Regions from separate parts of the Streptococcus sp. sy018 genome, predicted to be linked through region 1. Evidence: predicted binding sites of a transcription regulator. Region 1 holds the regulator's gene; each other region holds the start of a gene.
What was found. Region 1 encodes Rex, which represses fermentation and respiration genes when NADH is low (regulators of the CRP and FNR family bind a similar motif). Its sites were predicted from a motif close to TTGTGAANTANTTCACAA; they were not measured.

Region 1 (3,285 bases):
CAATCTAATTTACCCTCGAGTTGTAGGTGGCTCTATAGGTTTACCAGGAATGTGGGTTCTATTATCCATTACTGTAGGTGGAGCCTTGGGTGGTATTCTAGGTATGCTTTTAGCAGTACCTCTAGCTGCAACCTTTTATCAGTTAATCAAAGATCAGGTGGTTAACATTCAAGCTAGAAAAAATAGATGATATTTTTAAAAAGCGAGCGTCCAAAAAAGGAAGCTCGCTTTTTCTTACGAATAATAAGATAGGAGGTAGATAAGTGATGTATGAGATTAAGTTGAGAAAAGATGTTTTTTTGCCCCGTGAGCGTCTATTAAACGACGGAGCAGCTCAACTAAGTAATCAAGAACTATTGGCTATTTTATTACGTACAGGTACAAAACAATCATCGGTTATTGAGATAGCTACAAAAATAATCAATAATCTTAATAATTTAGCTGAATTCAAAGAATTATCTATTCAAGAATTGCAGCAAGTGTCAGGAATTGGGCAAGTTAAGGCGATTGAATTGAAGGCAATGATTGAGTTAGGTAAGCGTATCACTCAAGCAGAATACTTAAAAGAACATCAGATTTTAAGCAGTGAGCGTATTGCTAAAAAAATGATGTTGGAATTTGGCGATAAAAAACAAGAGCACCTAGTGGCACTCTATTTAGATACACAAAATCGTGTGATTCAGCAAAAAGTCGTTTTTATAGGAGGAGTGAGACGCTCGATTGCAGAATCAAGAGAAATTCTTCACTATGCTTGTCGAACAATGGCGACCTCCCTTATTATCGTTCATAATCATCCGTCAGGTGTTCCACAACCAAGTGAGAGTGATATTAGTTTTACAGAAAAACTTCATCGTTCCTGTCAAGATTTGGGAATTATTCTACTCGATCACATTATTGTTGGGCAACGTCGTTACTACAGTTTTCGTGAAAAGGACCGAATACTTACAAACGGTTAACAACATAATCAAAAAGGGCTAAGTCTTCTGGGCGACTTTTATGAAGCAATTCTGGATGCCATTGAACTCCCAAAAAATTACAATCAGTCGCAAGAACTGCTTCAATGGTACCATCCTTAGGATCACGAGCAATGACTTTTAGATTTGGTGCTAATTCTTTAATACTTTGATGGTGAAAAGAATTGATACTAGCTGTTTTTCCATAGATCTCTGCTAGAATACTATCTGAATCGACTTGCATATCTTGAGAAAGGTAGTCAGAAGGATGATCTTGCCAATGATTTTCAATCGTTTGATTCAAGTTGCCTCCAAGAGCAACATTCATCAACTGAGTTCCTCGGCAAACTGAAAAAATTGGTTTTTTTTGAGCTAAGGCTTCCTTAATCAAGGCTAATTCAAATTCGTCACGTTCTCGTAAAAAATCGCAATCATCTGTTTGAATGGTCTCTCCATAAAATTCTGGAAGAACATTTTGACCGCCAGTTAAGATAAGTTTATCAATTAGATTGATATAAGTGGCAGCATATTCTGGTTTACTAATGGGTAGAATAAGAGGGAGGCCGCCAACTCTTTTCACCCCCTCAACAAATCCAGTTGCCGTATAAGAAATATTGACACCGTCAGGGGTCATTTGATCTAGTGTCGTGCGTTGATTACCAGTGATTCCAATAATAGGTTGCTTATTGTTTATTGTCATTGTCATCTTGATTCATAAAGTAAAGAAGAGTCTGTAATTCACTTGTCAAATCGACATATTGAACAAAGACATCTTTAGGGAGGTTAAGGTTTATTGGTGAAAAACTTAAAATGCCTTTTATTCCAGCTTCAACTAAGAGATCAGCAACTTCCTGAGCTTTAACACTAGGAACAGTTAGAATGGCTGTATGACTGGCTAAATGCTCAAGTTTTTCCTTAATACTAGCAATATCATAAATAGGGATATTATCAGGGGTAGTCTGACCAATCAATTCATGTTCAGCAGTGTCAAAGGCTGCAACAATTTGCATCTTATTGCGTTCATGAAAACGGTAATGAAGAAGGGCTCGTCCGAGGTTTCCAACGCCAATTAGGACAACATTGGTGATAGAGTGGTCGTTGAGAATATCAGCAAAGAAGTTCATTAGTTTTTTGACGTCATAGCCAAAGCCACGTCGCCCTAATTCTCCAAAATAAGAAAAATCACGACGAACGGTTGCCGAATCAATGCCAATAGCATCAGCAATTTGACGAGAGTTAACTTTTTCAATATTTTCTGCATTAAGTCGTTTGAAGATACGATAGTAAAGAGATAAACGACGAGCAGTAGCATTTGGGATGCTTTTATCAATAGTCATAAATGTCATACGCTTTCTTTGAAATGTAATTTAGTTTAGATTCTATTTTAATGAAAGTTTGTGAATTTTTCAATAAAATAGCTTTGAGTTTAATAAAAAGCGCCGAAACGCTCTTTTAGACTGTGAATTTATCAAAAATCCCACGTTCTACCAAGCTATTCATGAGAAAGTAGAACTTATCTTGAAAAATTTTATGTTGTTCTGACTTGAAAATATTAACAGAACGAAGACCAGATTGATCTGTAATAGTCAATTTGAAACCTGTTAATTCTTTGTTGACGATGATTTTTAGTGGGAAACCTTGATTAGAATTGGGGATTTCTTCTAACAATCGAGTCAGTTCGTAGTGACCAATTTTATTTTCAAAAAAAGTGGTGTCACGCAGGGTGTATTTTTTTATTTTAGGGCTGATTGCATAACGGTATTGACAATCAGGTAGATGAATTTCTTGTTTAAATGCCATACTAATGTTTTATCACTTTCTTTAAGATTTGAGCTAAAGCAAGGACTTCAGCAAGGGTATTATATTCAGAGAAACTAATTCTAATCACTTCTTTGAGACGTGGAGAAGTCTTGCCGTAATAACTAGCTAAGACATGGCTTGGTTCGATATTACCAGTGGTACAGGCTGAACCTGCTGAAAGCGAGAAACCAGCCAAGTCGAGTTGAGTTAATAAGAGAGCATTATTCGTTTCTGGAAAACCTAAGCTAAGGACGTAAGGAAGGCTATTTGCCCCTTGATTAAGATAATAATTAACACCTAGTTGATCTAGTTGTTTCAAGAAACTAGCTTTCAATCCATAGATTTGTGCTAAGTTTTCCTTTTCTTTTGCTAAACAGTCCAATAAAGCAGTGGTCATACCTGCAATGCCTATTAGATTTTCGGTGCTTGCACGTCTATTGTTTTCTTGTTGTCCACCATGTAAAAGTGGAGTTAGTTTAAGGGTATTGTGATAGAGAAAACCACACCCTTTAGGCCCGTGAAATTTATGAGC
Region 2 (3,285 bases), on a different contig from region 1:
TTGGTTCAATGCCACAAGCTGGTAAAACAGGAACATCAAACTACAGTGATGACGAGTTAGATATTATTGCTGCAGAAACTGGACTTTACACACAAAATGTTGGAACAATTGCACCAGATTCTAACTTTGTCGGCTACACCTCACAATACTCAATGGCTGTTTGGACGGGTTATAAAAACCGTCTAACCCCACTTTATGGTAATGGGCTAAAAATCTCTGCTCAAATCTATCGAACAGTCATGTATTATCTCACTGGTGGTTATAGTGATGATTGGGAAATGCCTGAAGGACTATATCGTAGCAATGGTATGCTTTATTTAGATGGTTATAGTACTAATAATAGAGATTATTATTCTAACTCACGGGCAACTAATAATCGTAGCAATCACACAACAAATTCTACAACTGTCACTACTAACGAAATCAGCAGTAGTAGTCAGAATGAAACAAGTAGCTCTTCAAAAGAAAGTAGCTCAACTTCTTCTAGTAGAGCCTCAGAAACAGATACCGAAACCGAAGATGAACTTGAAGCCGTTGCATCGACATCAATTGCTTCAAGTAATGCAACAACTAGAGAGAACACTTCTAGTTCAGCAACAGAAACTGTTCCATTCTATGAAGAGGAAATTGAAGAATAAAGAAAATCCCTCAGATGAGGGATTTTTTCTTTGGTCAACTGTAACTAAGCTGGTGTAATATCATTTTCAATGATAACTTTAAGTGCTTCGTTTTTACCAGCATTCTTAAAGACTTCATAGGCTTTTTCAATTTCAGATAGTTTGAAGTGGTGCGTTACTAACTGGCCTGCATCAATTTTTCCTGACTTCACAACGTTAAGCAACATTTCAGTGGTATTAGCATTAACCAAACCAGTTGATAAAGTCACATTCTTAATCCATAAATCTTGTAAAGCAAAGTCAACTGGCTTACCATGAACACCCAAGTTGGCAATGTGACCACCGATAGCCACAACATTTTGACAAACATCAAAGGTTTCTGGATAACCAACACACTCCATACTAACATCAACACCACGACCATCTGTCAACTCATCAATCTTAGCCTTGATTTCTTCCACATCAGATGAACAAATCGTATGTGTTGCACCAAATTTCTTAGCGGCTTCAAGACGAGATTCAGACAAATCAACCATAATAATCTTAGCTGGAGAATAGAATTGAACTGTCAACAAGGCTGCTAAACCAACTGGACCTGCACCGACGATACACACGCTATCTCCTGGTTTAACATGAGATGGTTGAACACCAATTTCATAGGAAGTTGGGAAAATATCAGACAACATCACAAGAGCATCATCTTCTACTGTCTTAGGTGCGTGATAAAGACTACCATCTGCATGAGGAATATGAACATACTCAGACTGTGTACCATTGATGAGATGTCCTAAAATCCATCCACCACTTTCACAGTGAGACGGCAATTGACGCTTACAATAGTAGCAAGTGTTACAAGAAGTGATACAAGAAACAATAACTTTATCACCAACCTTGAAATTGCTAACTGCCTCTCCGACTTCTTCTACGATTCCAATTCCCTCATGACCCAAGATTGTTCCTGGTTTACAAGCTGGTACATCTCCACCTAAAATATGAAGATCCGTTCCACAAATCGTGGTTTTCACAATTCGTACAATAGCATCAGTTGGATTAACAATCGTTGGTTTAGGTTGTTCAACTAATTCTAATTGACCTTTATTGACATAAGTTGCTGCTTTCATAGTAAGCCTCCTCTATAGTTTGTTATCTTTTTAACAATCTTATTATAGCATTTTTGGAAAGCGTTTGCAATAGTTTTTTGTATTTTCTTCAAAAAAAATTCTACTAAACCAGTTAGTAGAATTTACTTTATTTCCAAAAATCATCAAAAATCGTAATCGGCAGGTGACGTTTATGGGCTGTTTTTTGCCACCAATTTTCAATGATCTCTTGGGCTTGGGATGTAATTTTTTTCCCTTCCAAGTAATCATCGATATTGTTATAGGTCACTCCTAAAGCCACTTCATCTGCCAAGCCTGGTTTATCTTCTTCCAAATCAGCAATAGGAATCTTGTTGTAAAGACTTGCTTCTGCTCCTAACTCTTTCAAGAGAGCTTTTCCTTGACGTTTGTTTAGGCGAAATAGGGGCAAGATGTCTGCACCACCATCACCAAATTTGGTAAAGAAACCAGTAATATTTTCTGCAGCATGATCAGTCCCAATAACAGCTCCTTGATATTGGCCTGCAATGGCATACTGGGTAATCATACGCTGACGAGCCTTGATATTTCCCTTATTAAAATCAGAAATGCTCACACCTGCCCTAGCTAGTTCTGCCACTTGGCCATCAACTGCCTCTTTAATGTTGACTGTCAGCAGTTGGTCTGGTTGAATAAAATCCAAAGCTTTTTGGGCATCTGCTTCGTCAGCCTGTACCCCATAAGGCAGACGAACTGCAATAAATTGATAACTGTCATCTTTGGTTTCAGCTCGCATTTCTGCCATGGTTAGCTGGGCGAGTCGGCCAGCCAAGGTTGAATCTTGACCACCAGAAATGCCCAAAACAAAGGTTTTCAAGAAGGGGTGTTTATATAGATAACTTTTGAGAAAATCAATAGATTTTCTAATTTCTTCTTTGGGGTCAATTTGCGCTTTTACGCCTAAGGCTTTAACGATTTCTCTTTGTAGTGACATCAGACCTCCACTCCTCTACTCAATGCTTCCTTACGCACTCGGTCAATCAGATCCATCTTATTCTTCCACACATCGCCTGCCAAGTCCACTGGATACTCCTGTGGATTAAGTACACGTTTGTATTCGTCCCATAAGGCATCGAGTTCTTTCTTGGCATAGGCCTTAATTTCGGTCAAACTTGGCAAGTCATAGACCAATTTTCCTTGGTCATAAATATCAACTAAGAGTGGCACAGCATCAAAGTCCTTGACCCACTTGTCAATATAGGTATAGGTTGGGTGGAACATGTGGATTTCGTCTAATTGGTTAACATCAACATCAGAAAAAGTTAAATAGTCACCCTCTGACTTGCCTTTTGCACGACTGGTAATTCGCCAAACTTGTTTTTTACCAGGGGTAGAAACTTTTTCAGCGTTATTAGACAACTTAATGGTGTCTTGCATTTGCCCCTTGTCATCTTCGATGGACACAATCTTATAAACGGCTCCCAAGGCGGGTTGATCATAGGCTGTAATGAGCTTTGTTCCCACACCCCAAACATCAATCTTAGCTTTTTGCATTTTAAGGTTGAGAATGGTATTTTCATCTAAATCAT
Region 3 (3,285 bases), on a different contig from region 1:
GAGAGCGCCATCATACTTTTAGAATTTTACGAGCAGTTAAAAATCGTTTTGGTTCGACAAATGAGATTGGAATTTTTGAAATGCAATCAAATGGCTTGGTTGAGGTGTTAAATCCAAGTCAAGTGTTTTTGGAAGAGCGTTTGGACGGAGCAACTGGTTCAGCCATTGTTGTGACCATGGAGGGTACTCGTCCTATTTTGGCTGAGGTTCAAGCCTTGGTAACACCGACCGTTTTTGGCAATGCCAAGCGAACCACGACTGGTTTGGATTTCAATCGTGTGAGTTTAATTATGGCAGTTTTGGAAAAACGTTGTGGCTTGTTACTACAAAATCAAGATGCCTACCTTAAATCAGCAGGTGGTGTCAAACTAGATGAACCAGCCATTGACCTAGCTGTTGCAGTAGCGATTGCTTCGAGTTATAAGGAACAACCAACTAATCCTCAAGAAGCTTTTATTGGAGAAATTGGTCTGACAGGTGAGATTCGTCGAGTGACACGTATCGAACAACGTATCAATGAAGCAGCTAAACTGGGTTTTACAAAGATTTATGCTCCGAAAAATTCCTTAACAGGTATTGAGATTCCCAAAGGGATTCAAGTGATTGGAGTGGCAAGAGTCAAGGATGTTTTGACCCAAGTATTTAATTAAAAAAATCTGTTGGTATTTTCCAACAGATTTTTTTTGTTAATCCACATAGATTTCTGATGAGTTATTAAGCCAGCTATAAAGTAAGCCAATAATGAGACCACCACCGATATAGTTACCTAGTCCAGCAAAGAAAAGATTGGAAAGGACACTAGCAACGGTCATGCCTTCAACAGGTCCACCGTTGGCAAAGAAGGCTAGTGGGAAAGAAACGAAGTTGGCGATAACGTGTTCAAAACCAAGAAAGGCAAAGATGTAAATGATAAAAATCATTGAAAAGACCTTGCCAATATCATCTTTCATTCGTAGGGCAACAAAAACGGCAGTATTAACAACGATATTTGCAAAAATTCCTTCAATCAATTGGGTCATCGGAGATTTAGCTAGTTTAGCACTAACAGCTTCAAAGAGATAGTTGTCAGGAGTAAGGTGGTTAAACGGTGTTGTTTTTGACATGAGCCAAGAAAACAAAAGAGCCCCAACTAAGTTAAAGAAGATACAGGTTACAAGGATTTTCCCTGCTGTTAAAAGACGTAATTTTTTATTGTAAACAGCACTGGTCATATACATCATGTTAGAAGTACCCAACTCAGCATTCATATAGACAATCATAACGAGTGACCAGCTAAACATAAAGGCAAAAAGGAATTTACCAGAATGTGGCACGAGATTATCGCTATATGAGGCGATATAAAAGGCAACAGCTGTTCCCAAGGTTAAAAACATGGTTGCTAGCATAGACCTCACAGCATATTTGAGGTAGTTATGGCGTGACAGGTCGTCTTTTTTTTCGATACTCTTAGCGAGGTTGTTAATCAATTCACTGTTATAACCAGTGTAGTTGTTTTTCATCTCTATTCTCCTATTTTATTTTGATAAAGCATAGCTATTATAACATATTTGCTAAGGAGAAAAAGATGATTTAGTAAAAAACTTCACATTTTTATAAAGTTAACGTTTTCATAGAAAAAATGAAAAAGTCTCAATTAAAGAGGGATTAGAAAGGTTTGTTTTTCGTCATTTATGATATAATGAAATGGATTGAACTATTAGAGGTCTTAGACCCTCAATAACAGGAGAGTAAAATGTCAAAACCAATTCGTGTGCGTTATGCACCAAGTCCAACGGGTTTGCTTCATATTGGTAATGCCCGTACTGCTTTGTTTAATTATCTCTATGCCCGTCATCATGGTGGTCAATTTATCATTCGTATTGAAGACACAGATCGTAAACGTCATGTTGAAGATGGTGAACGCTCGCAGCTAGAAAATCTACGCTGGTTAGGGATTGATTGGGATGAAAGCCCAGAAACTCATGAACAGTACCGTCAATCAGAACGTCTAGCAATCTATCAGCAATATGTAGATGAGCTTTTAGAAAAGGGATTGGCTTACAAATCTTATGTGACTGAAGAAGAACTGGCTGCTGAGCGTGAGCGTCAAGAGGCCGCTGGAGAAACCCCGCGTTACGTCAATGAGTTTTTAGGCATGACGGAAACGGAAAAAGCAGCCTACATTGCTGAACGTGAAGCTAAGGGAATTATCCCAACCGTTCGTTTGGCTGTCAATGAATCTGGTATTTATAAATGGACAGATATGGTCAAGGGTGAAATTGAGTTTGAAGGTGGCAACATCGGTGGCGATTGGGTGATTCAGAAAAAAGATGGCTACCCAACTTATAATTTTGCCGTGGTTGTTGATGATCATCTGATGGCAATTTCTCATGTTATCCGAGGAGATGACCATATCGCTAATACACCTAAGCAGTTGATGATTTATGAGGCTTTGGGTTGGGAAGCTCCAGAATTTGGGCACATGACCTTGATTATCAACTCTGAAACCGGTAAAAAATTGTCAAAACGTGATACCAATACCCTACAGTTTATTGAGGACTATCGTAAGAAAGGGTATCTGCCTGAAGCAGTCTTTAACTTTATCTCGCTATTAGGTTGGAACCCAGGTGGTGAAGAAGAAATCTTCTCTCGTCAAGAGTTGATTGAGCTATTTGATGAAAATCGTTTGAGCAAGTCACCAGCAGCTTTTGATCAGAAAAAAATGGATTGGATGAGCAATGACTACATCAAAAAAGCTGATTCAGCTAAGATTTTTGATATGGCTAAGCCTTATCTTGAAGAGGCAGGTCGTTTGACAGACAAAGCAGTTGATATGGTGGCTCTTTATCAACCACAATTAAATTCTGTTGATGAAATTGTAGGCTTGACGGATCTTTTCTTTACAGATTTCCCAAGTCTATCGGAGGAAGCAAAAGAGATGATGGCGGCTGAAACAGTTCCAACAGTTCTAACTAGCTTTAAGGAAAAATTGAGTCAGCTGACGTCAGAAGAATTTTTGGCAGAAAATATTGCCCCACAAATCAAGGCGGTTCAAAAAGAAACAGGAATCAAAGGGAAAAATCTCTTCATGCCAATTCGTATTGCCGTATCAGGTGAAATGCACGGACCAGATTTACCAAATACGATCTATTTGTTGGGTCAAGAGAAATCAATCCAACACCTAGAACAAATGCTAGCAAAAATTAGCTAGTTTTAGAGGCACTTCCAAAGGAAGTGTCCTTTTTTGACGCATAATCTGACTTGCGAAAAAGGATAAGTCATGGTAAAATGTAGGTTACGGAGGCG

Region 2: the regulator Rex is predicted to act here: its motif matches at 1,758-1,775, upstream of FRX52_RS04400 (zinc-dependent alcohol dehydrogenase family protein).
Region 3: the regulator Rex is predicted to act here: its motif matches at 1,571-1,588, upstream of FRX52_RS03200 (formate/nitrite transporter family protein).

The regions. Positions count from the first base shown of each region.
Region 1 covers NZ_VOHN01000001.1:433,803-437,087, reverse strand. The annotation lists gene FRX52_RS02130 (AI-2E family transporter) at 1-190, shown strand, start outside; gene radC (DNA repair protein RadC) at 267-956, shown strand; gene FRX52_RS02120 (gamma-glutamyl-gamma-aminobutyrate hydrolase family protein) at 943-1,653, opposite strand; gene FRX52_RS02115 (redox-sensing transcriptional repressor Rex) at 1,637-2,290, opposite strand; gene FRX52_RS02110 (DUF1831 domain-containing protein) at 2,406-2,753, opposite strand; gene FRX52_RS02105 (cysteine desulfurase family protein) at 2,755-3,285, opposite strand, start outside.
Region 2 covers NZ_VOHN01000004.1:43,696-46,980, reverse strand. The annotation lists gene pbp1a (penicillin-binding protein PBP1A) at 1-638, shown strand, start outside; gene FRX52_RS04400 (zinc-dependent alcohol dehydrogenase family protein) at 683-1,738, opposite strand; gene nadE (ammonia-dependent NAD(+) synthetase) at 1,866-2,690, opposite strand; gene FRX52_RS04390 (nicotinate phosphoribosyltransferase) at 2,690-3,285, opposite strand, start outside.
Region 3 covers NZ_VOHN01000002.1:168,363-171,647, reverse strand. The annotation lists gene radA (DNA repair protein RadA) at 1-650, shown strand, start outside; gene FRX52_RS03200 (formate/nitrite transporter family protein) at 687-1,499, opposite strand; gene gltX (glutamate--tRNA ligase) at 1,733-3,190, shown strand.